One region of the Bradyrhizobium vignae genome, then DNA from elsewhere that is predicted to be linked to it. Evidence: riboswitches for the same ligand, from Rfam matches in the RefSeq annotation. Region 1 holds a riboswitch; the other holds the start of a gene.

What was found. Region 1 has a riboswitch for S-adenosylmethionine ahead of BRAD3257_RS37865 (O-succinylhomoserine sulfhydrylase). Riboswitches for the same ligand answer to the same signal wherever they lie in the genome.
Region 2: it holds a riboswitch for S-adenosylmethionine, as region 1 does, so the genes downstream of both, metX (homoserine O-acetyltransferase MetX) here and BRAD3257_RS37865 (O-succinylhomoserine sulfhydrylase) in region 1, are expected to answer to the same signal.

What each region holds. Positions count from the first base shown of each region.
Region 1 is NZ_LS398110.1:7,859,716-7,874,197, forward strand. It holds gene BRAD3257_RS37850 (MATE family efflux transporter) at 1-1,328, opposite strand, end outside; gene BRAD3257_RS37855 (PAS domain-containing protein) at 1,623-2,036, opposite strand; gene BRAD3257_RS37860 (2'-deoxycytidine 5'-triphosphate deaminase) at 2,140-3,276, opposite strand; SAM riboswitch at 3,357-3,436, shown strand; gene BRAD3257_RS37865 (O-succinylhomoserine sulfhydrylase) at 3,510-4,697, shown strand; gene BRAD3257_RS37870 (SGNH/GDSL hydrolase family protein) at 4,813-5,805, opposite strand; gene BRAD3257_RS37875 (SGNH/GDSL hydrolase family protein) at 5,818-6,597, opposite strand; gene BRAD3257_RS37880 (OpgC domain-containing protein) at 6,597-7,853, opposite strand; gene apaG (Co2+/Mg2+ efflux protein ApaG) at 8,050-8,442, shown strand; gene BRAD3257_RS37895 (IS110 family RNA-guided transposase) at 8,996-9,958, opposite strand; gene BRAD3257_RS37900 (IS4 family transposase) at 10,219-11,319, shown strand; gene BRAD3257_RS37910 (Hsp33 family molecular chaperone) at 12,093-13,100, opposite strand; gene argF (ornithine carbamoyltransferase) at 13,349-14,272, opposite strand; gene BRAD3257_RS37920 (aspartate aminotransferase family protein) at 14,272-14,482, opposite strand, start outside.
Region 2 is NZ_LS398110.1:862,047-876,528, forward strand. It holds gene BRAD3257_RS04160 (TIGR02302 family protein) at 1-464, shown strand, start outside; gene BRAD3257_RS04165 (response regulator) at 682-1,056, opposite strand; gene BRAD3257_RS04170 (MJ0042-type zinc finger domain-containing protein) at 1,095-1,973, opposite strand; gene ftsE (cell division ATP-binding protein FtsE) at 2,165-2,824, shown strand; gene BRAD3257_RS04180 (cell division protein FtsX) at 2,817-3,785, shown strand; gene BRAD3257_RS04185 (YdcF family protein) at 4,119-4,823, shown strand; gene BRAD3257_RS04190 (lysophospholipid acyltransferase family protein) at 4,847-5,620, shown strand; gene BRAD3257_RS04195 (gamma-glutamylcyclotransferase) at 5,617-6,228, opposite strand; gene BRAD3257_RS04200 (DUF2125 domain-containing protein) at 6,339-7,523, shown strand; gene BRAD3257_RS04205 (prephenate/arogenate dehydrogenase family protein) at 7,610-8,545, opposite strand; gene hisC (histidinol-phosphate transaminase) at 8,542-9,639, opposite strand; gene BRAD3257_RS04215 (chorismate mutase) at 9,673-10,521, opposite strand; gene BRAD3257_RS04220 (hypothetical protein) at 10,520-10,738, shown strand; SAM riboswitch at 10,743-10,822, shown strand; gene metX (homoserine O-acetyltransferase MetX) at 10,917-12,119, shown strand; gene metW (methionine biosynthesis protein MetW) at 12,122-12,784, shown strand; gene BRAD3257_RS04235 (alpha/beta fold hydrolase) at 12,862-13,725, opposite strand; gene BRAD3257_RS04240 (TIGR02594 family protein) at 13,941-14,482, shown strand, end outside.

The DNA of each region.
Region 1 (14,482 bases):
GCCAGCCAGAAAAAGCTTTGCACGCTAGCGTCGTGCGTCGACAGCCACCAGCCGACGCCTGCGATGTAGATCAGCCGTGCCGTCTGCGCCAGCACCGGCCCGATCACCTTGGCCGCGCCTTGCGAGGAGAAATACATTGTCGTGGCAAGGCCAAAAAACGCGTAGAACGGCCCGACCGTCGAGAGATATTGATGGCTTGCCGCGCGCACGGCCACGCTGTCGGTGAAGATGTTGACCCAGAGATCTGGGAAGATCGCAACGAGGCACGCCGGCGCGCCGACCGCGGCGAAAGCGGCAGCACTGGCGGTCCAAGCGATGCGCCGGGCCCGCGCGATGCGGCCGGCGCCGATCGCCATGCCGACCATCGGCACACAGGCGATGCCGAACGAGAAAGCGATCGAGGTCAGCAGGAATTCGAGCCGCGCGCCGATGCCGTAACCGGCGAGGATCGCGGTGCCGAACTTCGCCAGCATGTGGGTGAAGATCGAGATCGTCAGCACCGATTGCAGCGGCGAGAAGCAGGCGATGGCGCCGACCTTCAGGATGTCGAAGAACATCGCCCGTTGGATACGAAGGCCTCGAAGCTTCGGCGCGACCCGCGCGCGGCCGGAGAACAGGTACCAGCCCATGATGCAGATGTTCATGGTGTAGGCAATCAGCGCGCCGGCCGCGACGCCGCGCATGCCGAGCTGCGGCACCGGGCCAAGCCCGAGGCCGAGCGTGCCGCCGAGCACGATCTGCCAGGCCGCGGAGTTGAGGATCAGGAACGACGGCAGCTTCATGTTGCCGGTGCCGCGCAAGATGCCCGCCATGGTGTTGAGCAGCCAGGGCAGCACAGCGCCGCCGAAAAACACCTGCGTGTAGGCGATCGCATGCGCCAGCACATTGCCGCGGCCGCCGAGCATTTCGAGCAGCCTGGGCCCGAAGATCAGCATGCCCAGCATGAAGACGAGACCGAAGCTGATGCCGATCAGCATCGCATGCACGGCGAGCGTGCCGGCACGCTCACGGTCGCCGGCGCCGAGCGCACGTGCGATGGCGGACGCCACAGCGCCGCCCATCGCGCCGCCGGACATGGTCATGGTCAGGATCACTGTCGGAAACACCAGCGCCATCGCCGCCAGCGCCTCGACGCCGAGCCGGCCCACGTAGGAGGTCTCGGCAATCACCACGCAGATGCCGGCCGACAGGCCGATCACGTTCGGCCAGGCGAGGGAGAGCAGCGTGCGCAGGATCGGCCCGTCGGTCAGCGCGCTCTTGACCTGCCGCGGAGGCGGCGGCAACGGGCGCTCGTGATCATCGACCGGAATCTCGGCGATGTCGGACATGTCCTCTCCCGGGCGCGAGCGCCATTTGCGGCGCGGCAATGAACAGGTGTGCCAATCAATTTCTTCGCGCGCAGGGCGCGGCAGGGGCTTGTTAGCACGGCGATTGCCGATTCCTCCTGCGCAGGGCGCAGGCGTGCCTTGCGGGAGCGCATTTCGATGAATGGAATTCGGCTCTCTCGTCTCCCTCTCCCCGTTCTTACGGGGCTTACGGGGAGAGGGAGGGGTGAGGCTCTGTCCGCGCAATCGGTGACGGCTATGCAGGGTGCCCTGCCACGGCGGCCCGGCAATTCCGCATCACGAATTTTGCGCAAGCCTGGCGGCCCGCTCGCTCTCGACGCGTTCGGTGACATCGCGTGCCATGGCGACCGATCCCCGCACTGTGCCATCAGTGTCCCGCACCAGCGCGAAGGTCATCTCGATGTAGAGCTTGCCCCCGCTCTTGTGCAGCGCGCGGGTCAGCGTCGGTTTGCCCGCAAGCTTCATCGTCCCGCTCGCGAGCGCGGCCTCGAAGCCTTTCCAGTGCGCCGCGCGCAGATGTTCGGGAATGATCAGATCGAGGTTCTGGCCGAGCGCTTCATCGGCGGAGAAGCCGAACAGGGCGGTCGATGCGCGATTCCAGCGCGTGATCGTGCCGGAGCGATCGGAATAGATCAGCGCGTCCGCGACGTCGTTGAGGATGTTTGCGTCGAGTTGGGATGGATCGGTCATGCCGAGACCTTATAGCCCTGATGGAGCGAAGCTAATCCGGGATCGCGCCACAAGTGAGGCCTTCTCGGAACGCGCTTGCGCTCGCCCGGACTACAGGATCGGGCTACACCCGAAAATGCTTCGATAGTTTGAGCCCCTGCGCCTGGTAGTTCGAACCGATGCGCTGGCCGTACATCGCGTCGGGACGCGCCAGCATCTTCTCGTAGACGAGGCGGCCGACGATCTGGCCGTGCTCGAGGATGAACGGCACCTCGCGCGAGCGCACTTCCAGCACGGCGCGCGCTCCTAGCCCGCCCGCACCGGCATAGCCGAAGCCGGGATCGAAGAATCCGGCATAGTGCACGCGGAATTCGCCGACCAAGGGATCGAACGGCACCATCTCCGCGGCGTAGTCGGGCGGCACCTGCACGGCTTCCTTGGAAGCGAGGATGTAGAACTCGCCGGGATCGAGGATCAGGCTGCCATCGGGGCGGGCCGAGATCGGCTCCCAGAAATCTTCCACCGCATAGCCGGAGCGACGGTCGACGTCGACGACGCCGGTGTGGCGCTTGGCGCGGTAGCCGACGAAGCCATTTGCCTTCTCGCCGGACAGATCCACCGAGACCGCAACGCCGCCCGAGAGATCGGCGTCGTCGATGTCGACAAGGCGCTCGGCCGCATGCAACGCGTCGAGCTCGTCGGCATTGAGGATGGCGTCACCGGTGCGGAAGCGGACTTGGGAGAGGCGCGAGCCCTCGCGCACCAGCACCGGAAACGTCTTCGGGCTGATCTCGGCGTAGAGCGGACCGTGATAGCCGGCCCCGATCATGTCGAAGCGGCGGGTGCCATCGGCAATCACGCGGGTGAAGACGTCGAGCCGGCCGGTCGAGCTCTTCGGGTTCGCAGCCGCGACGATCTCGGGCGGCAGCGCGAGGCTTTCGAGCAGCGGCACGATGTAGACGCAGTTGGTCTCCAGCACCGCGCCGTCAGCGAGGCTGAACTCGTGCAGCTTCAACTCGTCGATACGCTCCGCGACCGTGGCGCCGGGCCCCGGCAGGAAGCTGGCGCGAACGCGATAGGCGATGTCGCCAAGGCGCAGATCGAGGCTCGCCGGCTGGATCTGGCTCTCCACGAAGTCGTATGCGGGCAGGATGAGGCCTTCTTCCGCCATCGCCGCGATCATGCGGTCGGGCAGGATACCGTTGGCGTCGGCGGCGACCGTGAACGTCAACCGGGGGTCCTCATCAGGGGTCAAACGCATCCCGAAATGCGGGACATACCAGCCTTTTACGGCTAGCCGATGGACGCCTTGACGGAAAGGGGATTGCGGAATATGAGCATCACTTATCCCGTGGTGATTTGAGCCGGCCGGCTTGCAGCCACGTTAAATAAATCGCTAAACAGGCCGGGGACCTCTGTGATCCCGGCCAGTGGAGATATCCAGGCCGGTTTTTTTATGACCATTTTCGCCCAATGGTCATGTCGGAGGACCCTATGTCGAAGTCGCCTGCCAACTACCGCCCCGAAACCCGCCTGGTCCATTCCGGGACGCTGCGCTCGCAATATGGCGAGACGTCGGAGGCGCTGTTCCTGACGCAAGGCTATGTCTACGCCAGCGCGGAGGAGTGCGAGGCGCGGTTCAAGGGCGAGGATCCCGGCTTCATCTATTCGCGCTACTCCAACCCGACCATCGCGATGTTCGAGCGTCGCATGATCGAGCTCGAAGGCGCCGAGGCCGCGCGTTCGGCGGCGACCGGCATGGCGGCGGTGACGACCGCGATCCTGGCGCCACTGAAGGCCGGCGATCACGTGGTCGCTTCGCGCGCCCTGTTCGGCTCGTGCCTTTATGTCATCCAGGACCTGTTGCCGCGCTACGGCATCGAGACCACGCTGGTCGACGGGCTCGATCTCGACCAGTGGCAGCGCGCATTGAAGCCCAACACCAAGACGTTCTTCCTGGAGAGCCCGACCAACCCGACGCTGGACGTGCTCGACATTCCCGCGATCGCCGAGATCGCGCACAAGGGCGGCGCGCGGCTCGTGGTCGACAACGTGTTCGCGACCCCGATCTGGCAGAGCCCGCTCGCGCTGGGAGCCGACGTCGTCGTCTATTCCGCGACCAAGCATATCGACGGCCAGGGCCGGTGCCTCGGCGGCATCATCCTGTCCTCGGAAGCCTTCATCGCCGAGCACATCCACAATTTCATGCGCCAGACCGGCCCCTCGATCTCGCCGTTCAACGCCTGGGTCCTGCTCAAGGGCCTGGAGACGCTGGGCGTGCGCGTGCGCGCGCAGACCGACACGGCGGCGCGTATCGCCGAGGTGCTGGCAAGCCATCCCAAGATCTCGCGGCTGGTCTATCCCGGCCGCGCCGATCATCCGCAGGCGGCGCTGGTGAGGAAGCAGATGCGCGGCGGCTCGACGCTGGTCGGCTTCGAGGTCAAGGGCGGCAAGCAGGCCGCATTCCGCGTGCTCAACGAGCTGAAGCTTGCGAAGATCTCCAACAATCTCGGCGATGCCAAGAGCCTCGTCACGCATCCGGCGACCACGACGCATCAACGCCTGAAGCCGGAAGACCGCGCCGCGCTCGGCATCAGCGAGGGTTTCATCCGCTTCTCCGCGGGGCTGGAGCATGCGGACGATCTGATCGAGGATTTGACGGCGGCGCTGGAGAAGGCGTGAGGGAAGCGAAGGTCTCGTAGGATTGGCAAAGCGAAGCGTGCCCACCATTCTCGACTACAATGACGAGATGGTGGGCACGGCGCGGTGCGCCTTTGCCCAGCCTACGGCAGCGTGCCTACATCGGCCGGTACGTCCTCACGTCCGCGGGCACGTTCACACCGATCCTGATCTGGCCGACCGAACGAATGATGTCATCGCCGAGCAGCTGGGCGAAGCAGGCGTAGCCCCAATCGTTCATGTGCAGGCCGTCGGCGATCACGAAGCTCTCGACCGGGATCGATTGGTTCTCGTGCCAGTCGCGCATCACCTCGAAGCGCGGGAAGATGCCGACGTGACGGAGCTCGGCGACCTTGCCGAGCAGCTTCACCATCTTGCCGGCGCTCTCCTTACGCTGGTTGATGGCCGGCGAATATTGCGGATCGACCAGCACGATGTCGGCGCCACCGGCGGCCTGAATGCGGCTGATGCCGTCCTCGACTATCTTCGCGGTCTCGGCGGGATCGAGATTGCGCAGCACGGCGTTGGTGCCGACCTGCCAGATCACCAGATCCGGATGCACGTCGATCACCTGCGTCTGCAGGCGTTTCATCATCTCGGGTGCATCCTCGCCACCGACGCCGGCATTGACGACGGTGATGTCGGCGGTCGGATAATGCCGGCGCAGCTGCGCGGCGAGACGATTCGGATAATTGAATTCCGGCGAGCTCGCGCCGAATCCCGCGGTCGACGACGAGCCGAACGCGACGATGACGACGGGCTGGCCGGCGACGAGCTTGCTTGCGACATGCGGCAGCGAGCCCATGGCCTTCGAGCCGCCCTTCGGCGGCAGGCAGGGCACGCGGCTGAAGATGTCGGCGGCAGACTTTGCGACCTCCTTCACCTTGTCGATGGCGCGCGACGTGACCCCGCGCTGCTCGGACGACCTTGCGGCGACGGTGGTCTGGGAAGGCGAAGCGGACGCGGGATCAGCCGGCTGCGCGGGTGCGGGTGTCGCCTGTGCGGACTGCGATTGTGCACGTGACTGCGAGGCCGGCGTCAGCAACAACAGCACTGCGGCTGCGGGCGCGGCCAGCCATGACGTCAGGCAAAAAGGGCGGAGAGAACTCATTAACGCTAGACCTCAATTCTGCTGCTGGGCCGGCTCCAGATGAGCGGCGTCGATCACGAATTGTGCCAACGCCCGGCCAAGGCAATCATGGACCTGCTTCGCCAGCTCAGGCCCGTGGGATGGGCTGAACAGGTCGAACTGGCCCTGATCATTCCACTGCCGCATGATCGCGAAACGATCGAACAGCGGGATGTCGTGCTCCTGCGCCACCACGCGCATGTTATCGAGAAAAGGCTGCGCCGAGATCATGGTTTCGGTGCGCGGGCTGTACTGCAAATTCATCAAGACGACGTCAGCCCCTGTCTTTTGCAGCGCAACAACCCCGTCGGTCACCGCGCTACGAAATTCATCGGGATCGATGGATCGAATAGCATCCACGGTCCCGGTCTGCCAGATCACCAAAGTAGGCTTTCTTGCTTCCAGCAGCTTAACGAAGGTGGAGGCGGTCTCCTCTGCCGTCTTCTTGCTCTGTATTTCTACGGAGACGTGCACGACCTCGGACGGTGGCAGCTTCTCCTTCAGGATCGCCTCCATGCGCGCCGGGTATGAGCTGCTCTCCGACGACGGAATCGTGGTCGAGCGGCTGCCGATGACCAGGATGTCGAGCGGCTTGCCGGCCTTGACGGCGTCGGCAACCTTGGGCAGCTGGCTTTCGCTGGTCAGCAGATAGGGCGGCAATTCGCAGGCTGCGGGCGCATGGGAAGCGACAGGCGCAGCATCGCCCGCACGCGCCACAGGCGCGGCGAGGCCACCGCATAGCAGGATCAGGCTCAGGAGAACCTTCGCCTTCATCAGCCCCCTCCCGCCAGATCGGCGTTGCCGACGGCGTTTTTGGTTTTCGCACCGCTCTTGTCAGCCACGCGCTTGTACCACGAAATCACCCAGGCCACGCCCCACATGATCAGGATCCCGGAGAGACTAATCAGCGCATGCATGGCTGCGCCGCCGGAGACTTCGGCGAGAATAAAATGGCCGGCGAAGGCCAGGAACACCCCGAGACAGAAGATCTCGAGGGAATGCTGACCACATAGAATCAATGGTCGCAGCCAGCGCGATTTCAAGCCCGGCCAATCCCGGGGCAGGAAGCGCACGGTGAGCGCGGCGAGCGCCAGGAAATGCGTGAAGCGCAGCACGTCGAGGTCGGTCTTGTCGATCGGATACATCCACTGCTCGATCCGCTTCGGCATGAACTGTGAGAGCTGCGGCACGTACCAGGTCAGCGTCACGTAGAACGCCGCGACGAGATAGGCGATCGAGATCCACATGGTCACCGGCGAGGCCAGGATACGCGACATGCGGCGCGCACCTCCGAGCGCGCACCATGCACCGAAGACGAAGAGCAATTGCCATGCCAGGGGATTGAAGGCCCAGAAGCCGTTCGGATAGGCCGAGAAGTAGAGGTCGTATTCCCACGTCACGGCATAGAGCACCACCGAGAGGCCGAGCGTGACGTCTGGCTTCCACTTCATCGACCACAGGATCAAGGGTAGCGCCAGCATCAGCACGATATAAAGCGGCAGCACGTCCATGTTGACGGGGCGGAAGCGCAAGAGCAGCGCCTGCACGATGGTGACGTCGGGCTGCTTGAGGAAGTCCATGATGCCCATCTCTTCGGTGTAGAGGGGGTTCTCGAATCTGGTCGCCACGTAGGAGATTTCGGCGAGGAAGATCGTGAACAGGAAGACGTGGGCGACATAGATCTGCCAGACCCGGCGCAGGATGCGCGCGGTGGCGATGACGAATCCGCCCTCCAACATCGCCCTGCCGTAGACGAAGGCCGCGGTATAGCCCGAGATGAAGATGAAGATCTCGGTGGCGTCGCTGAAGCCGTAATTGCGGATGGTAAACCAGGTGAGCAGGCTCGTCGGCAGATGGTCGATGAAGATCAGCCACAGCGCGAGGCCGCGGAACAGATCGAGCCGGAGCTCGCGCTCGCCGACGGCGGGCAGCGTGATGGCCGGCGCGGCGGCGCGCGGCTTGGCCTCTGCGGGTTTGACTTCCGCGGTTCCCGAGATCGTCGATCCCGTCACTTGGTCGGCAATGGTCATCGGGGGCCTAACAACCCTTCCGCAAATCGCGACGTTGAAGGAGTTTAATGGTCCGGCTGTCGTCTCGCAAAGCGGCCGGATCACATAAGGGTGTCTCGCTTGGGAGCGTCCTTCCCCTCGAATTCTGGCGGGACGATGTCGCCAAAGCCACCCGCGGCGTTTGGTTCCCCGGCCGGATTTCGGTATGATGGCAGCCATGTACCGCGCCGTGACCCGCCAGATCGAAGTGACCGTCGAGCCGAACTTTGTTCCGGAGCAGTCGTCGGCCGACCGCTCGCGCTACTTCTGGTCCTATACCATCGTCATCACCAATTCGGGCGAGGAGACCGTGCAGCTCAAGACGCGGCACTGGATCATCACCGATGCCTCCGGCCGCCAGCAGGAGGTGAAGGGCGAGGGCGTGGTCGGCGAGCAGCCGATCCTGGCCCCCGGCGAGCGCTTCGAATACACCTCCGGCGTGCCGCTCTCGACCGCCTCGGGCTTCATGACCGGCCGCTACCAGATGGTCAGCGAAACCGGCGAGCGGTTCGAGATCGACGTGCCGACATTCTCGCTGGACAGCCCGGACAGCAAGCGGGTTTTGAATTAACGGCGCATCGTTCACCTCGTCCCGGACAGGCTGTCGCGCGGAAGCGCTGCGGCGCCGAGCCGGGACCCCGGGCAACAGGGCGCGGTGCGGCGACATGAGCCCCGGCTCTGCAGCGCATCACTCCGGACGATACTTTGCATTGCCGGGCACGCTGCGCTGCGTCCGGGGCACGCGAGAGGCGTGTGGTACACGCTCTCCCCTCCTCGTCATTGCGAGGAGCCCTTGCGACGAAGCAATCCTGAATCCCGCCGCGGAAAGATTCTGGATTGCTTCGCTGCGCTCGCAATGACGGAGTGTGAGGTGACAGCGTGTGCGTGGCTGCAGACATGCCTTCGCGTCCTCGCGGCGCAATTCGCCCGAGCTTTGCTTGATCGCTCCACCCTCTGAAAGCCAAGAGCAACTGTGGCGAAGTAGCCCGGCGATCGGCCGGCCTCAAGGCTGGCGCTGGCGCGCCCCCGCCTGCGGCGGCTGACGGCCTTGACCCCGTCCGCTCACCGGTCTGTTGGCTTTGCATGCGCTCGGCCGAGGTCCGAGCGCGAGATAGGCGCGCTCGTCAGGCCACCCTGTATTTCTTCGGATCCCACGTCTCGCCGCGCGCGATCATGGTGTTGAGGATGATGATCAGCTTGCGCATGCAGGCGACGATCGCGACCTTTGGCGGCTTGCCCTTGGCAATCAGCCGTTCGTAGAAGGCCTTGAACACCGGATTGTTCAGCGTTGCGGCACCGACACAGGGCATGTAGAGGGCATTTCGCACCCAGCGGCGGCCACCCTTGATGCAGCGTTCACCTCGACGTTTGCCGCTATCATCGTCATAAGGAGCAACGCCCATCAACGCGGCGGCAACTTCGTCGCTCACCTGCCCCAGCTCCGGTAGTCCTCCAAGCAGCGCCATTGCGGTCCCCTCAGCAAAGCCTGGTACGCTCTGGATGATCTCGGCGCGTTTGGCAAAGTCCGGCGTTGTCTTGATCGTCGCCGCGATCGCGGTCTCGAGCGCGGCGATTTCGTCAGCCAGCTTCTTAAGAAGACGCGCGCGAGCCTTCTGAACAAGGGCCGGCGCCTCATGCTCCTTCTGCATTTCCAGGCGAGCCCTGACGTCAAGCAGGCCTTGGCGTCCCTTCACCAGTGCCTTCATCTCCTCGTGAGCGGGATTGTCGACTTGGCTGGGAGCCTCGCCGAATGTCTCGGCGAACCAGGAGATCATCTCCGCGTCGATCTTGTCATTTTTCGCAAGGCGTCCCGCCGATTCCGCAAAGTGGCGAACCCGTTTGGGATCGACGATCCGTACTTCCAGCCCTGCTTGGCGCAACGCCTTGGCCCATACCCGCTCGTAGCCGCCGCTTGCCTCCATCACTGCCTTGCCGACCTGATGCTTGCGAAGCCATGCAATCAAGCTCCGTCGCCCCGCCGCGGTTGTTGGGCAAGTCTTCCGCTCCGTTACGGTCCGAATGCACGCATCAATCTTGTCTTTAGCGACATCGATGCCGACGACAACCAGATCGTCTTGTGTCATCATCCACTCCCTTCCTTGCCTGGTACGGGCTCGCAGCCCTTGCAACTGTTCGGGTTCAGGAAGACACCGGAGCTGTCCCTTGCTCTTTAGCAGGCTCTGTCGCCTTTGGGCGCAACGGGCTCAGTTCCGGCAACGGGCGGTTCTGATCCAACCGCCCGTTGCCACATTCTGGCAGATTTCGGGGACACAAGGGCGCAGGGAAGACCGGCATAGGCGTTAAGTTTGTTCTTGAGTGTTGGAATCACACGTGATTCCAAGGCGGGATGGCAGACGAATCGCTTCTGAACGAGGACTGGACGAGAGTGGTTACGCAGCTCGGCGGGGCTGCGCAGCTTGAAATAAGTGCGCGCCAGACGAAGGCTTTCGTGCGGCGGCGCCAAATTCCAGATGCGGTGTCGTTACTTCGGCTGATGCTGGCCTATTGTCTGGGTGAAAGAGGGTTGAGATCGACAGCCGCGTGGGCCGCTTCTGTTGGCCTTGCCGACCTCAGCAGCGTGGCGTTGTTCTATCGCCTGCGTCAATGTGGCGATTGGTTTGCAGTGCTGGTGGAGGGCTTGCTCGCTGCGGCAGCCCCGAAAGCGAGCCGAGGCCGCCTGATCCGCATTATCGATGCGACGACAGTGCCTCAGGCAGGACCGGCTGCGCGCAGGAACAGTGAGCTTTGGCGCGTTCATAGTGCATTCGATCTGCCATATGAGCGCTTTGGTCACTTCGAGCTGACAGATCAGCAAGAAGGCGAAACGTTTGACCGGATACCGGTGGTCAAGAACGAGATCCGCATTGCTGACCGCGCTTATCTACAACCTGACCGCATCGCCGCTGTGCGCGACGCCGGGGCAGACGTTTTGATCCGAGCGGGCTGGAAGAACGCACGTTGGCTTGATGCCAAAGGCCTTGCGTTCGATCTGATGGCCCAATTGCGTGCGGCGAAGGCGCACGGACTGATCGATCGGAGGATTTGGATCAAACGCAAGGACGGTGCGCCTCTGGCTATGCGTCTGGTCGCAGTCAAGAAGCCCGCCGGTGCAGTCGCGGCTTCGCGCCGTAAAGCCCGGCGCGACGCACAAGACGAAAACCGCGTCATCTCCAAAGAAACTCTGGAAGCCGCGGATTGGGTCATTCTGGTCACGTCGCTCGCGCGGGACGAGTTCTCCACCAAGGATGTACTCGCGCTCTATCGACTGCGATGGCGCATCGAACTTGGCTTCAAGCGACTGAAGAGTCTGATTGGTCTCAAGACGCCACCTGGAACCGATCCGCGCTCCGCCAAGCCCTACTTGCTGGCACACCTCTTGATCATCCTGCTGCTCGAGCCGCTTGCCCGCGACTTCGAGGACTCTCCCCGCTGGACGCAGGCCGCCTGACGGCACCTGGCGCTTGGCGTGTTTTGCAACAACTCGTTGCATCCTTGCTACAAGCGATCATTCCACAACCAACCATCCGTTGCTTTCGCCGCAGAAAGCGAGCGCTTGGGCGGCACCTGCGCGAGCCTCCTCGAAAACGTCCGTATCAATCGATGCTCGCGCTACCTTAACGCCTATGGGGAAGACCGGGTGCTGACCTCGCACCCGCGGTCTGCTGCGCGAAAGGATCGCGCAAAAAGACCGCACAGCAGCATACAGGTGGAGCCAATCACTCGGCCTTCCCTGCGCGATGGTCGGACGGCTTATGCCGCGCTCTCCTGGGAGCCGAATTCCTTCTGGCCTCCCTCGCGCTCGCGGAATTCACCAGCACCGCGCCGGTTGACGCGACTGCCGCCTCCGCAAGAGCTTGACCGTAGCAACGACGGCCAGGACCACACGGTTTTGCCGTACGCACGGTTCGTTGGCGCCACAGGGTTCGACGGCGTTGTGCACGTTGCCACCGAAATGCTGACGCGACGAACCTGACAGCGCCGCTCGTCCGCACGAAGCCTCGGGCTCACGGAGAGCAATCCGCCCTGCCCTTGACATCTCGTACACGACGCTGCTGCGTCCACCGCAAGCCCGGCTCGCGACAATGACGACCTCATGATCGCCCCTCGAGAATGAGCCGGGATGGGCGATACATACGCCAATTCCGAATTTCGGTAAAGCGGAATATCTTTGCGTGACGGGATTGACAGAGGGCGACACAGGCTACGGGCTACGGACGCCGTCTACGCGCCCCCCACGCCCGCCTCGTGCGGCGTGAACTGGTACACCGACGAGCAGAACTCGCAGGTGACGACGACCTTGTCGTCCTTGACCATGGCGGCGCGGTCGTCGGGCGAGAAGCTCTTGAGCATCGAGGCGACAGCATCGCGCGAGCAGGAGCACCGCGCATCGAGAACCTGCGGATTGAACACGCGCACGCCGCGCTCGTGGAAGAGGCGGAACAGCAGCCGCTCGCCCGAGAGCTCGGGATCGATCAGCTCGACGTCCTCGACGGTCTCGATCAGCGAGCGCGCCTCGACCCAAGCGTCGTCCTCAGTGACGCTGTGCGCCTCGGTGCCTTCGGGCGCATCGCCGGGATGCAGATCGGCCTGACGTGCGCGCTCCGGCGCCTTGGGCAGAAACTGCATCAGCATGCCGCCGGCGCGCCAGCGATGCTTGCCGCCGTCGCTACTGCGCCACTCCTCGCCGACCGCGAGACGCACGCGCGTCGGGATCTGCTCGGAACGCAGGAAATATTCGTGGGCAGCGTCTTCGAGGCTGCCGCCGTCGAGCGCGACCAACCCCTGGTAACGACTCATGTCGGGGCCCTGGTCGATGGTCATGGCGAGATGGCCGCGGCCGAGCAGCGCGCCGGAATCCTTCGCCGTGCCCAAGCGCGAGGCATCGAAGCGGGCATAGGCGCGCAGATGGTCCGGCGACTTGTAGTCCACCACCAGGAACGACACCGGGCCGTCGGTCTGGGCCTGAAGAATGAAGCGGCCCTCGAATTTGAGCGCCGAGCCGAGCAGCGTCGTCAGCACGATGGCCTCGCCGAGCAGCTTGCCGACCGGCGCCGGATAGTCGTGCTTGGTGAGAATGTCGTCCAGCGTCGGACCAAGCCGCACCAGGCGCCCGCGCACGTCGAGCGCGTCGACCTCGTAAGGCAGCACGGCGTCGTCGATTGGAACCGCCGATGGTGCGCGAACCGGGCCTTCAGGCCCGGTTTTCATGTCAGGGGATTGGGAAACCATGGCGCTTTATCTGGGGTCAGAGAGTGGGAAATGGAAGGGGGGTGAAGAGCCCCAAACTCAGTGTCGTCCCGGGCAAGCGCAAGCGCAGATCCGGCATCCATAACCACAGGATTGGATGATAGCGCGAGCCGAGAACTCCGAGTCCTCGCGGATCGGGGCTCCGCTCTAGACAACGCTGCGCGTCGTCGGGCGCTGCGCTTGTCCGGGACGACGAATAGTATTTGCGGCCGGCGAAACGCCAACCCCCGCTACTTCACCGCGTCGAAGCACCAGGCCAGAATGCCTTTCTGGGCGTGCAGGCGGTTTTCGGCCTCGTCGAACACGACCGATTGCGGGCCATCGATCACCTCGTCGGTGACCTCCTCGCCGCGATGGGCGGGCAGGCAGTGCATGAACAGCGCGTCGGGCTTGGCGAGCGACATCAGCTTGGCATTGACCTGGTAGGGCTTGAGAACGTTGTGGCGGTGCTCACCCTCCTTGTCGCCCATCGACACCCAGGTGTCGGTGACGACGCAATCGGCGCCGCGCACCGCGGCTTCCGGATCGTTGCCGAGCACGATCGGCGCGCCAGTCGCCTTGATCCAGTCGCGCATCGCCTTTTTCGGCGCGAGCTCCGGAGGCGTTGCGACGTTGAGCTGGAATTTGAAACGCTCGGCGGCATGGGCCCAGGACGCCAGCACGTTGTTGTCGTCGCCGGTCCAGGCCACGGTCTTGCCCTCGATCGGGCCGCGATGCTCCTCATAAGTCATGAGGTCGGCCATCACCTGGCACGGATGCGAGCGCCGCGTCAGGCCGTTGATGACGGGCACGGTGGCGTTGGCCGCAAGCTCCAGCAGCGCATCGTGATTGAGGATGCGGATCATGATGGCGTCGACATAGCGCGACAGCACGCGCGCGGTGTCGGCGATGGTCTCGCCGCGGCCGAGCTGCATCTCGGCGCCGGTGAGCATGATCGCCTCGCCGCCGAGCTGGCGCATGCCGACGTCGAACGAGACGCGGGTGCGGGTCGAGGGACGCTCGAAAATCATCGCCAGCGTCTTGCCTTCGAGCGGTCTCACCGGCTGATGCGCCTTCTGCTTCGCCTTCATGGCGGAAGAGGCGGCGAGCATGCTCTTGAGCTCCGACAGCGGCAGCTCGTTGATATCCAGAAAGTGCTTCGGCGACTTGCTCATCAACTTGCCACCCGCTTGGTCTGACTGGACGAGATCGCAGCGCAGGCGCGCTCCAACCGTCCGACGCTGTCCTCGATCTCCGCCTCGGTGACGATCAAGGGTGGCAGGAAGCGCACGACATTGTCGCCAGCCCCGACCGTGAGCAGTTTTTGGCCGCGCAGCGCCGCGACGAGATCGCCCGAGGGCACCACGGCCTTGATGCCGATCAGG
Region 2 (14,482 bases), 1.2 Mb from region 1:
AAGGGGATCAGGGCCAGCCCGGCCAGAACGGCGATCAGGACGGCGACCAGGGCGATGACGACGGCAGTCTGGATGCTGCCGACGGTGCCATGGGCGATGCGGGATCAAAGCTCGGCGAGGGCAATGCCGACGGCGCCGTGGACTCGCAGGGCAAGGCGCTCGATGCGATGCGCAAGGGTGCGCAGAAAATGGCCGAGGCGATGCAGCAGGGTGACGGTGACGGCCAGGGCGACGGACCCGGCCAACGCGCCGGCCGTCAGCAGAGCGGTGGCAACCAGACCGACCCGCTGGGCCGTCCGCTGCACGGGCGCGAATATGGTGACGATTACACGGTCAAGATTCCCGGCGAGATCGACACCCAGCGTGTCCGCCGCATTCTCGAAGAGCTCCGCCGTCGTCTCGGCGACCCCTCGCGCCCGCAGATCGAGCTCGACTACATCGAGCGGCTGCTGAAAGAGTTTTAACGTCACACTCGCTGTCATCGCCGGGCCCTGACCGGGCGATCCAGTATTCCAGAGACCGGCGTTGAAGAGCTCGCTCTTGGCACATCCGCCGCGGCGTACTGGATGCCCCGGTCCCGGCTTCGCCAAGGCTACGCCGGGGCCACAAGGGTGCTCGGCCGCCGAAGCTTTAGCGAAGGCGGCAAGCCGGGGCATGACAGGGGAGTGTGTAGCCGCTGCGCTAACCCTTCCTCGCTGCCAGCGCATCCGCCACGGCCGTGCGGATGTCGGCGACCGAGAAAGGCTTGGTCACGACGTCATGCACCAGCGCATTCAGGTTCGAGGCGCGCTCGCGCTGGTCGGCAAAGCCGGTCATCAGCAGAATGGTCAGATCAGGGAAATCGCGCGCGGCCGAGAGAGCCAGCGCGATGCCATCCATGACCGGCATCTGGATGTCGGTGAGCAACAGGTCGAAGGCGCCGTCCTCGCGGGTCAGGATCTCCAGCGCCTCGGCGCCGTCCTGGGCGGTGACGGTCTCATGGCCGTCCATGGCGATGGCGCGCGCCACGAGCGTGCGCATCGAATCCTCGTCGTCGGCGATCAAGATTTTCGGCATGAGACCAACCTTGGGATCAATCTCCCCTGTGGGGTCGATTATACGCTGCCGCCGGCGATGTCGCGCCGGTTGAAGAAACGAACGTCGATATTGCGGCCCTCAGGCGGCGGCGAGGCAAGGCGCGAGCGGAAGAAGGCGCGCTCGCCGGGCCGCAGCACGGTCTGTTCCAGCACCGTGTTCCAGGCGTAGATCTCCGCGCCTTGCGCGTCGCGCACGGCAAAGCGCAGCCGCGGGATGTCGAGCGGCTTCTTGCCCTCGCCCACGATCACGCCCTCGATCACCAGCACCTGCTTACCGTCCACGGTCTCGCTGGAGAGCTTGACGTCCTTGAAGGCGAGGCCCCGCAGGTTCACCTCGAGCCCGACCATCTTGTAGAACGCCGCCGTCTGGGGCAGCAGCCGCACCACGTCGCCGCGCCAGATCACCAGTGCCAGGACCAGCGCGCCCATCGCGGCGCAGGCGGTCGGGAGGCCAAAATAGGATTTGCGCGGAGCCGTGGTGGCGACCGCGCGGCTCACCCGCGCCCCGCGGCGGCGGAACAGGCCGCGGAACCAGGACTGGTGCTGTGCACCGGCGGCCTCCTCCTCGGCCTGCCGGGCCGCCGCTGACCATTCGTCCTCGGTTTCGCGGGCCTCCTGGTCCGGCCAGTCGCTGGCGATTGAGGGACTGTCGACGACAGGCGCATCAATGGTGCCGTCGTCCTTGGCATAGGAGTTCCATTGCTCGGCGAGGTCGGACTGGTCGTCGGCCCGGCTGGCCGCGGCGATCGCGGGAACGGACGCCTCCTCGATGGCATCCTCGGCATGCGCGATCCAGGTCTCCTTGCAGCGGGAGCAGCGGACCGCTCGTCCGTTCGCCCCAAGGCTCGCGAGCTTGATGGCGTAGGATGTCATACAATGGGGGCAGACGATATGCATGGACGAGCCTTGATGTATGAACGAAGGTCTTGGACTGGTCTTGACGATGCCGCGGCCGCGGAGAACCGGGCGCCCTTATGCTACAGGGCGACCGTTAACGAACCGGAAACCATAACGGCGGCAAAACCCGATGATCGCGCATGGCGGAGTGCCGCAGCGCGACCCGCGCCCCCTCTCGAACGGAGCTGAACTTGGTTCGGTTCGAAAATGTCGGATTGCGTTACGGTCTGGGGCCGGAGATCCTGCGCGATCTCAATTTCCAGATCCCGGCGCATTCCTTCCAGTTTCTCACCGGACCTTCCGGTGCCGGCAAGACCTCCCTGCTGCGTCTGTTGTTCCTCTCGCATCGACCGACGCGGGGCCTCGTCAATCTGTTCGGCCACGACATCTCGCAGCTCGGCAAGGACGAGATCGCGGACCTGCGCAAGCGCATCGGCATTGTCCTCCAGGATTTCCGGCTGCTCGACCACATGACGACCTATGAGAACGTCGCGCTGCCGTTCCGCGTCATGGGCCGCAGCGAGTCGAGCTACCGCAAGGAGGTGATCGACCTGTTGCGCTGGGTCGGCCTCGGCGATCGCATGGACGCGCTGCCGCCGATCCTGTCGGGCGGCGAGAAGCAGCGCGCGGCGATCGCGCGCGCCGTGATCTCGCGGCCGCAGCTGCTGCTCGCGGACGAGCCGACCGGCAGCGTCGATCCGACGCTCGGCCGGCGCCTGCTGCGGCTCTTCATCGAGCTCAACAAATCAGGCACCGCCGTCATCATCGCCACTCACGACATCGGCCTGATGGATCAGTACGAGGCACGGCGGCTGGTGCTGCACCAGGGACGGCTGCACGTCTATGAGTAGGCTAGACGAGCGCGGCGTGCTGGTCGATCTCGGACAGGAGCGTCCGCAGCTTCCGGCCAAGGCGCGCAACATGTCGCCGATCGTGCCGCGCGCCTCGATCCATGGCAGAGCGCTGGTCGCCGTCGTCGCCATCATGACCTTCCTCGCCTCGATGACCACGGGGACGGTGCTACTGGTGAGTGCCTCCGCCGCGGAATGGCAGTCGGACGTGGCAAGCGAAATCACCATCCAGGTTCGTCCGCAGGCCGGCCGTGATATCGAGCGCGACACCGCCGCCGTGGCGGAGGCGATGCGCGCGCAAGCCGGCATCGTCGAGGTCAAGTCGTTCACCAAGGAGGAGAGCGGTAAGCTGCTCGAGCCCTGGCTCGGCACCGGCCTGTCGATGGACGATCTGCCGGTGCCGCGCATGATCATCGCGCGCGTGCAACCGGGCACGCCGCTCGATCTCGGCGCCTTGCGCGCGCGCGTGACGCAGGTCGCGCCGGGGGCCAGCGTCGACGATCATCGCGCCTGGATCGAGCGCATGCGCGTGATGACAAACGCCACCGTGCTGGCCGGCCTCGGCATCCTCGCGCTCGTCATCATCGCCACGATCATCTCGGTTTCGTTCGCGACCCGCGGCGCCATGGCGGCGAACCGTCCGATCGTCGAGGTCCTGCATTTCGTTGGCGCCGGCGACCGCTACATCGCCAATCACTTCCTGCGTCATTTCCTCAGGCTGGGTCTGGAAGGTGGCGTGATCGGCGGCGGCGCCGCCATGCTGGTGTTCGGCTTCTCAGAGTCCATCGCAGGCTGGTTTTCCGGTACCCCCGTCGGCGACCAGTTCGCCGCGCTGCTCGGCACCTTCTCGCTGCGGCCATCCGGCTACATCGTGCTTGCGGTCCAGGCCGTGCTGATCGGCGGCATCACCGCGGTGGCCTCGCGCCAGACCCTGTTCGCGACCTTGAATGATGTTGATTGAGTTCTTTTCTTTCCTTCTCCCCTCGCGGGAGAAGGTGGCATAGGAGGCCTTCGGCCTCCGTTCTCGAGAACGCCGCAGCGAAGCTTCGGCTATGGCGCTGGATGAGGGGTTCTGTCCAAGCGTACAAATGCTGAGGTGAATGCGCGGAGAGAACCCTCACCCGTCTCGCCGCTGTCGCGACGAGCCACCCTCTCCCACAAGGCCCTACAAGGGGAGAGGGTGAATCGACTTTTCGGCCTGACAGTTTCGTAGCATTGATAAGCCTTTCAAACCGGACTCCACTTCGCCTCAAAACGTCATAAAATTACTCAGGGAAGGGATCACCGACATCGCATGACCTCGCCGACCGACGATCGATCGCCGAAACTGCCGCGCGGCTGGCTGCGCGCGACAATCGTGTCGACGATCGCGCTCGCCTTCGTCGGCGCGGCGGCGGGCTTCATTGCGTTCCTGTCGCAATTGCGCGGCGCCGAGATGGTGCCGGACCGCAAGGCAGACGGCATCGTGGTGCTGACCGGCGGCTCCTCACGGGTATCGGACGCCATGGAGCTGCTGGCTGCCGGCTACGGCAGGCGGCTCCTGATCTCCGGCGTGCATCCGACCTCGACGGCGAGCGACATCTCCCGGACCTTGCCGGAGAACCAATCCTTCATGACCTGCTGCGTCGATCTCGACCGCACCGCGCTCTCGACCCGCGGCAACGCGGCCGAGGCGCGGCGATGGGCGCATGAGCGCCGATTTACATCTTTGATCGTGGTCACCTCCAACTATCACATGCCGCGCGCGCTGGTGGAATTCTCGCACGCGATGCCACAGACGACGCTGATCCCCTTTGCGGTGGTCGGCGACAAATGGCGCGAGGAGCCGTGGTGGACCTCGGGTTCGACGCTGCGCCTGCTCCTGTCCGAATATGTCAAGTACATCGCGGCCGAGCTCAGGGTCCGGCTGGAGGATTTCGGGATTGACCTTTCGCCCGAGATGTCGGAGCAGCCTGCGGGTCAGCAACCGAGGCGGCCCGCCACCGCCCAGGCCAATTGACTGGCAAATTGATCGGACCGTCGATGTTTCTGATTTTCCTGCGCTCGCTCGTGTTCAACGTGCTGTTCTACGCCGTGCTTGTTTGCCTTGCGATCGTGGCACTGCCGACCTTCGCATTGCCGCCGCGCGCGATGCTGACGGTGGCGGAATGGTGGGCCAAGGCAACGCTGGTCTTGATGCGGGTGGTTTGCAACATCAAGGTGGAATTCCGCGGTGTCGAGAACATCCCGGAAGGTCCGCTCTTGATCGTGGCGAAGCATCAGTCCTTCTGGGAGACGTTCGTGCTGCCGGGTTTCTTCAACCGGCCGATCTTCATCCTCAAGCGCCAGCTCATGCAGATCCCGGTGTTCGGTCAATTCCTGGTCAAGACCGGGATGATCGCAATCGACCGCAATGCCGGCGTGAAGGCGCTTCTGGACATGACGCGGCGGGCGCGCGAGGCGGTACGCAGCGGCCGCCAGCTCGTGATCTTTCCGGAGGGCACGCGCCGTGCTCCCGGCGCGCCGCCCGACTACAAGACCGGCTTTGCACAGATCTATTCGTCCTGCGGCGTGCCGTGCCTGCCGATCGCGCTCAATTCCGGCCTGTTCTGGCCGCGTCGCACCTTCATGCGCTATCCGGGCACGCTCGTGGTGGAGTTTCTCGAACCGTTGCCGCCGGGTCTGCCGAAGGACGAATTTCTCTCCCGCGTGCAAACGGTCATCGAGGACGCGACCGGGCGTCTCGTCGAAGCGGGGCGGAAAGAGCAGGAGCAGTTGATCGGTAGCGCGCCAAGCTACGCGCCGACCAGCGGCTAGCGACTTTCGCTGTCTTCGTTCGGAGCCGGCGCGTGCGGCGAATGCGCATCACCATGCAGCATCAATGCAAGCTGATGCAGCTGCGCGTCGCGAAAGCCTTCGGCCTCGATCGCCTTCACCGTCGCGGTGACGTAGTCGCGGTTGGCGCCGGACTGGCCGTGGCCCTGGATGACATGGCGGTGCTGCTCGGCGAGCGACAGACGGCCGGCATATTGCACATGACCGCGGTCGACGACGTAGGCGAGCGCGGAGACGCGCTGCCGCGCATCGTTCTCCAACCATACCGAGCGCATCACCTCGCGATAGACCGACGTGACCTGCTCGCGCGCGCGCAAATAAGCGACGACATCGGCGCGGTTCTTCTCGGCGACGCGAAAGGCGATGCCGCGGCAGGCGCCGCCGCGGTCGAGCCCGAGCACCAGGCCCGGCTTCTCCGGCGTGCCGCGGTGCACGAAGGAATAGACGCAGAGCGCCCGATGCTCGCCGACCAGCCGCGCCGGGACGCGTTCCTCGAAGTCGAAGCCCGGCCGCCACATCAGCGAGCCGTAGCCGAACACCCAGAGGTCGCCCTTGGCGGTGGTGACGGAGGGGAGGGAGATTTCGGACATTTCGGGAACGGCTACCAGAACCATGTTCCGAAGCGAAGCGAATTCTCCGTCTTTCGTCGGGGGCCGGCCCCGCTTACATTTGCCTGAATCTGGGGCCAAAGGGTCGCCGCATGTCCGATATGACCGTTGCCACAGGCCGCCGCTCCCGTTGGGGCCTTTTCATCGCACCCGTTCTCCTGCTGATCCTCGCCGTCGCCTGGAGTTGCTTCTGGTTCTACGCCGCGTCGCAAGCCGAAATCGCCGCAGACGCCTGGCGGGCGCAGGAAGCCAAATCCGGCCGCATCTATGATTGCGCCAAGCGCTCGATCGCGGGTTTCCCATTCCGCTTCGAGGTCCAGTGCTCCGGCGCGAGCGTCGCCCTGGTCTCGCAAAATGCGAGCAAGACGCCGTTCACGGCGAAGCTCGACAACATCCTGGTCGTCGCCCAGGTCTACGACCCCAAGCGCGTCATAGCCGAATTCTCCGCGCCTGCGACGCTCATCGACGGGGTGACGCAAAACACCTTCGTGGTGAATTGGAGCAAGGGCCGCGCCAGCGTGGCCGGCCTGCCGGCCGTGCCGGACCGTGCTTCCATCGTGTTCGACGATCCCAGCCTCAACCGTCTCGATGGCAGCGTGCAGGTGCCGCTTGCGCGCGCCAAGCAGGTCGAGCTGCACGGCCGCCTCGCCGACGGATCGCCGTCGGATCATCCTGTGATCGAGACCGTGCTCCATGTCGCGCAAGGCAGCATCCAGGGCGTGCATCCGCTGCTTGCCGAGCCGTTCGAGGCGGACACCCGCGCCAAGATCACCGGCCTCTCCGACCTCACGCCAAAGCCCTGGCCGCAGCGCTTCCGCGAGATCCAGGCTGCCGGCGGTCACATCGAGATCGTCCAGTCGCGGATCCAGCAGGGCGAGATGATCGCGGTTGCGGCCGGCACGCTCGGCCTCTCGGCCAATGGTCGACTCGACGGCGAATTGCGGATGACGGTGGCCGGCCTCGAGCGCGTGATCCCGGCGCTCGGCATCGAGAAGATGCTGGAGGAAGGCGTGCCGCAGGCGACGCTCGACCGTGTCGCGCCCGGCGTGAAGTCGCAGGACCTCAACAATCTGTTCGGCGCGCTCGACCGCGCCGTTCCCGGCCTCGGCAAGGTCATCAAGCAGAACGCCAATGCCGGCGTTGCTGCCGGCATCAATTCGATCGGCACCGAGAGCACGCTTGAAGGCAAGAAGGCGCGGAGCTTCCCGCTGAAATTCGTCGACGGCGCCGTGCTGCTCGGCCCGGTCAAGGTCGGCCAGATCCCGCCGCTGTATTGACTGCGCGGTAGCGTAATCCGGGACAGCGCCGGCCGTATCGAAGAACCCCCGGATTGCGCTGCGCTCCATCCATCCGGGCTAAGCGCTCACGGCTTCTTCAGCGCCGCATGCGGCCGGCCGAAGTCCGGCGCCGCCGAATCCTGGCCGATCTCGACGATGCCGCGGCGGATGGCGCGGGTACGGGTGAAGTGATCGAACAGCGCCTCGCCGTCGCCGCGCCGGATCGCGCGGGTCAGCTTTGCGAGATCCTCGGTGAAGGTGCCGAGCATCTCCAGCACTGCTTCCTTGTTGGCGAGGAACACGTCGCGCCACATCGTCGGGTCGGACGCCGCGATGCGGGTGAAATCGCGAAAACCGCCGGCAGAGAATTTGATCACCTCGGATTCCGTCACCTGCGCCAGCTCGTCGGCGGTGCCGACGATGGTGTAGGCGATCAGATGCGGCAGATGGCTGGTGATCGCGAGCACGAGATCATGATGATCCGGCGTCATCACCTCGACCTTGGCGCCCATCGCGGCCCAGAAGGCGCGCAGGCGATCGGTCGCCGCCGCGTCGGTGCCATCAGGTGGCGTCAGGATGCACCAGCGGTTGATGAAGAGCTCGGCGAAGCCGGAATCCGGGCCCGAATGCTCGGTGCCCGCCACCGGATGCGCCGGCACGAAATGAACGCCCTGCGGCAGGTGCGGTGCCATGTCCCTGACCACCGCTCCCTTGACCGAGCCGACGTCGGAGATGATCGCTCCCGACTTCAGATGCGCGGCGATCTCCTGAGCGACAGGTCCGCAGGCGCCGACGGGAATGCAGAGGATGACGAGATCGGCATCCTTCACCGCCTCCGCATTGGTCGCAACGACCTGATCGACGATGCCGAGCTCGGCAACCCGCGCGCGCGTCTTTTCCGAGCGCGCGGTGGTGACGATCTCGCCGGCCAGGCCCTGAAGCTTCGCGGCGCGCGCGATCGAGCCGCCGATCAGGCCGAAGCCGATCAGCGCGACGCGCTGGAAGTGCGCCGTCGTGCTCATTTGCCGCCCATGAAGTCGCGCAAGCCCTCGACCACGAGGCGGTTGGCCTCCTCGGTGCCGATGGTCATGCGCAGCGCATGCGGCAGGCCGTAGTTCTTTAGCCCGCGCAGCACGAGGCCCCGCTTGGTCAGGAAGGCGTCGGCGTCATCAGCGGTCTTGCCCTTGTCGGTCGGGAAATGGATCAGCACGAAATTGGCGACGCTCGGCGTCACCTTCAGCCCGAGCTTGCCGATCTCCTCGGTCAGCCAGTTGCGCCAGGTCTCGGTGAACTGCTTCGACATCGCCTGGTGCGCGGTGTCCTCGATCGCGGCGACCGCGGCGTACATCGCCGGCGTCGACACGTTGAAGGGACCCCGGATGCGGTTGACCGCATCGATGATGTGCTCGGGCCCGAACATCCAGCCGATGCGCAGCGCGGCCAAGCCGTGGATCTTGGAGAAGGTGTGCGTCACCACGGTGTTCTCGGTGGTGGCGACCAGCTCGATGCCCATCTCGTAATCGTTGCGCGAGACATAGTCGCAATAGGCGGCGTCGAGCACCAAGAGCACGTGCGAGGGCAGGCCGGCGCGCAGCCGCTTGACCTCGTCGAACGGCAGATAGGTGCCGGTCGGGTTGTTGGGGTTGGCGAGCCAGACCAGCTTTGTGCGCGGCGTGACCGCCTTGAGAATGGCATCGACGTCGGCAGTGAAGTTCGTTTCGGGCGCAACGATATTCTTGGCCCCGTTCGCCATGGTCGCGATCGGGTAGACCAGGAAGCCGTGCGTGGTGGAGATCGCCTCGTCGCCCTGGCTGAGATAGGTGTGCGCGAGCAGATTGAGGATCTCGTCGGAGCCGGCCCCGCAGATGATGCGGTTGGGATCGAGCCCAAACGAGCGGCCGATCGCCTCGCGCAGCACGCGCGAGGTGCCTTCCGGATAGTCTTCGAGATGATCCGCCACGTGCTTGAAGGCCGCGATTGCCTTCGGCGAGGGCCCGAACGGCGTCTCGTTGGCCGAGAGCTTGAACACCTTGCGGCCCGGCTCAGGCACCGGGCTCTTGCCGGGCGTGTAGGGCGCAATATCGAGAATGCCGGGATTCGGCACGGGGCGGGACATCTTGGACTCCGGATAGGCTGGGCTGCTCGCGATTTACGATTTCGCCCCGGTCGGGGGCACCGTATAGCGCGTTGCGTGGCTGCCGACGAGGGCCGTGGAGCGCACCGAGGCCCCCGCCTCGATCAGGGCAGCCCTGATTTTGTCGATGCTGGTCGCGCTGGTGACCGAGACCAGCAGCGCCGCGCCGTCAAAGGCGGTATCGGGCACCGCCACGATCTCGGCGAGCGGCGACAGGGCGCGCGCGACCTCGGCGTTCCACCCGGAGACACGTACGCTGAAGGTCTCGACCTCCGTCACCAGGGCGCTGTCGGCGACGCGCGAGACTGCGAACACCGGCATTGCCGCCGGATGATCGGCACGCTCGACGAAAGGCAGCCGCGCGATGATCTTCGGTGCGCCTTCCGCTTCGAGCTCCAGCCACCATGGTGTGCGGCTGGAGGTGGCCGAGACCAGCGCCAGGTCGCCCTTGGATCTCGCGACCGCCTCGACCGCGGCTTGCGCGCTGAAATGCGCGACGTAAGGCACCGTGAAGCCAAAATGGAAGCGCGCGGAATCGCGCATCGCCGGCTCGCTCACCGAGACGTCGGCATGCACGGAGAATGGCGCCTGCACATAGGTGAACGTCGAGATGATGACGCGCCAGATGCTCTCGACGGTGTCGAGCGGCAGGATGCCGCGATGGCGCTGCACGAGGTGGCGCATCATGTCGGCCTCGCGCGCAGGCCGAAACGCCGAGCCGACCTCCTGGGTCTGCTTCACCTGGATCAGGCGGTCGATGATGTCGCCGCGCTGCATCAGCAGGCGATGCATGCCCTCGTCGATCGCGTCGATCTCCTTGCGCAGTTCCTGGAGCGATGGTGGCGCGGGCGGACGTTGGGTCATGTCTGACTTGATTGTTGAAGAGCTTGGGCTGTTGAAGGACGTTCCGGTGCGGATCGGCAAGACAATTGGTAAGGCCGTCACCGCTGCGATCAATGTCCTGATTAGGCAGTCGGGCCGACGAAAGCAAAGAGAAATGACGGCCCTTTCCGTTCACGGCGCAAGAGGCGAATTGGCTCGATCCGGGCCGCGACTTGACGAAAACGGCCCGAGACGGTAGCTTTTGCCTGTTCCGTGGTCATTTGAGCCGGCCGGCTTGCAGCCACGTTAAAAAATTCGCTAAACAGGCCGGGGACGCTTCCGATCCCGGCCGAACCTATCGTTCAGGCCGGGTTTTTCATGGCCTGATGTCAGCGGCGCGGTCTAGTAGCCAGTCGCAAACGAGGTCGATGTCCGAGATGGGTAGCGTCAAGTCGATACCGAGTCCTGCGATCAGCGCCGACGAACGGTCGCACGAGGTGGATCATCCAAGCTCGCAAGTCGCGCATTTCGGCACCGAGCAGCCGCTGCGGCTCGATTGCGGCGTCGACCTCTCCCCGTTCCAGATCGCCTACCAGACCTATGGCGAGCTCAACGCCGATCGCTCCAACGCCGTGCTGATCTGCCATGCGCTGACCGGCGACCAGCATGTCGCCAATGTGCATCCCGTCACCGGCAAGCCCGGCTGGTGGGAGACGCTGGTCGGCCCCGGCCGACCCATCGATCCCAAGCACTACTTCATCATCTGCTCCAACGTGATCGGCGGCTGCATGGGCTCGACCGGGCCGGCGTCGATCAATCCCGCGACCGGCAAGGTCTGGGGCCTGGATTTCCCTGTCATCACCATCCCCGACATGGTGCGGGCGCAGGCGATGCTGATCGACCGGCTCGGCATCGACACGCTGTTTGCCGTCGTCGGCGGCTCGATGGGCGGCATGCAGGTGCTGCAATGGACCGCGGCATATCCTGCTCGCGTGTTCTCCGCGTTGGCGATTGCCTGCGCGACGCGGCACTCTGCGCAGAACATCGCCTTCCACGAACTCGGCCGCCAGGCCGTGATGGCCGACCCCGACTGGCACGGTGGCGGCTATGCCGACCGCGGCATCCATCCGCATCGCGGGCTCGCGGTGGCGCGGATGGCGGCGCACATCACCTATCTTTCGGATGCGGCGCTGCACCGCAAGTTCGGCCGGCGCATGCAGGACCGCGAGCTGCCGACCTTCTCGTTCGACGCCGACTTCCAGGTCGAAAGCTATCTGCGCTACCAGGGCTCGTCCTTCGTCGAGCGCTTCGATGCCAACTCCTATCTCTATTTGACGCGCGCGATGGACTATTTCGACATCGCCGCCGATCACGGCGGCGTGCTGGCCAAGGCCTTCGCCGACATCAAGACCCGCTTCTGCGTGGTCTCCTTCACCAGCGACTGGCTGTTCCCGACCTCGGAATCGCGCGCGCTGGTGCATGCGTTGAACGCTTCGAGCGCGCGGGTGTCGTTCGCCGAGATCGAGACCGATCGCGGCCATGATGCCTTCCTGCTCGACGTGCCCGAATTTTTCGACATCTCCCGCGCCTTCCTGCAATCGGCAGGCAAGGCCCGCGGGGTCAGCCTCAAGGACCGCTAGCAATGTCCGTCCAGCAAGTGCTGCCTCTGAACCGCGTTGCGACCGCGCCGTCCGGCCAGTTTCGTGCCGACCACCTGCTGGTCGCCGAGATGGTCAAGCCGGGCTCCAAAGTGCTCGACGTCGGCTGCGGCGACGGTGATCTGCTCCAGCTGCTGGAAACCCGCGGCATCGACGGCCGCGGCATCGAGCTGTCGCGTGAGGGCGTCAATCGCTGCGTCGCCAAGGGGCTTGCGGTGGTGCAGGGCGATGCCGACACCGACCTCGTCAACTATCCCGACGACGCTTTCGACTATGTGATTCTGTCGCAGACGCTGCAAGCGACGCGGCAGCCGAAGGTCGTGCTGGAGAACCTGTTGCGCATCGGCCGCCGCGCCATCGTGTCGTTCCCGAATTTCGGCTTCTGGAAGATGCGGCTCCAGCTCCTGATCGGCGGCCACATGCCGCGCACGGAGAATCTGCCGGCGACCTGGTACGACACCGCCAACATCCATTTCTGCACAATCAAGGATTTCGTGCAGCTCTGCGACGAGATCAACGTCAAGATGGAGCGCTCGATCGCGCTCGATCTCCACGGCCGCCCCGTGCCGCTGAACCTGCCCTGGTGGGTGTGGAACATGTTCGGCGAGCAAGGCGTGTTTCTGCTGAGCCGGGGTGGAGGGAAGTAGCTGTCCATCCGCGCTCCATGAGTTGAGGAGTCGAGATCTATCCTCCGTCATTGCGACGCGTGTGGTGAGCCACTGCCTCAATGCGCGGCCAGCGACCTCGGGTCCCGCACCGGCCAGCGGCCCGCCTCAACCAGCGTGACGAACCGCTCGACGCTCTTGTTGAACAACGCCGGCTCCTCGAGATTGAGCACGTGGCCGGATTTCGGAAACATCGCGAGGCCCGCTGCGGGCAGGTGCTTCTTCAGGAACAGGCTCGGCCCGATGCAGGGATCGTCCTCGTCGCCGCAGATGATCAGCGCGGGCGTCGACACCTTCGCGATCGCATCCGTCATCGTGTAGATCGAGGGGCGGCCGCCCTGGAAGCCCCGCATGGTGCGCGCCGATCCCTTGGCATCGTGCCGCGCCAGGGCGGCATAGAAATCCGCGTGGCCGCGCGGGTCCTTCACCAGGAACGGAATCCGGCTCGGCGCCTCGCGCGTGACTTTCGCGACCTCGGCGGAGCCCAGCGTCTCGAACTGCTCGGCATTGGCGCGGCACTGCTTGCGCCAGGCTTCCAGGTTCTCGAGCTCCGAGCCGGAGCCGACCCCGGCCAGCGTCATCGACAGCGCGCGTTGCGGCGTGTTCAATCCGATCTGCAGCGATGAGTAGGCACCCATCGACAGCCCGACCAGATGTGCGCGTTCGATGCCGAGGTGATCGAGCACCGCAAGCGCATCGGTGTAGAAATGCGTGTAGGTGTAGACCTCGCCGTCGGGCACGTCCGACGGCGTGTAGCCGCGCGCCGAATAGGTGATGCAGCGGTGGCCGCGCGAGAAGTAGCGCATCTGCGGCTCCCAATTGGTGTAGTCGGCCGCGAACTCGTGCAGAAAAAGTATCGGCGTTCCCTGACCCGCCTCTTCGAAATAGATGCGAACGTCGTCCCTGGTCGTGGCGTGGGGCATTAACTGTTTCCCTCTCTTCAAGCCGCGTTTGCAGGATCGCAGTTAACGCAGTTGTCCGCAATGCGGCAGCATCAGGCCAGTCCCGATACACAATCATCGCAGCCATTCGCCCGGGCGTGGCGTCTTTTTCTCGCCACATCCGGAAGCTTTACGGCCCGCCGGATGTCGGCCACCGCACGGGCCGACGGGAAGTGGGGTGTAACGAAGGATGACGTATGGTCGAGTTGTTTGCGTTCCGCCTGTCGCGGTGTGTTGTCGCGCTGGCGTTTTTCTTCGCGGCGGTTGCCGCGTTCGTTTCTCCGGCCTCGGCCCGGCCACATCATCGTCATAGCGCAGAGCGGCACGCTTACGTGCACCACGCCAGGCATCATCACCACCGCCATCATGCACGCGGCTCGCGCTTCGAGCGCAGCGCCGCGCAGTTGCAGGCGGGCGGCTTCGCCGACACGCAGGCCAGCTACAATCCGAATGCCAACGGCGGCGGCACGGGCAATGACAGCATGGCTGCGAGCGGCGGCTTGGCCGGCGGATCGGGCCTCGTGTCCGAGGCGCGCCGCTATCTCGGCGGCAATCCGACCGGGCGCGGCAGTCTCTGGTGCGCGCGCTTCATGAACATGGTGCTGGAGCATACCGGACATAAGGGCACCGGCTCCGATATGGCGAGCTCGTTCGCTCGTTACGGCACGCGCGTCTCAGGCCCGCAGGTCGGCGCCATCGCGGTGATGTCGCGCGGCCGCCGCGGCGGCCATGTCGGCAT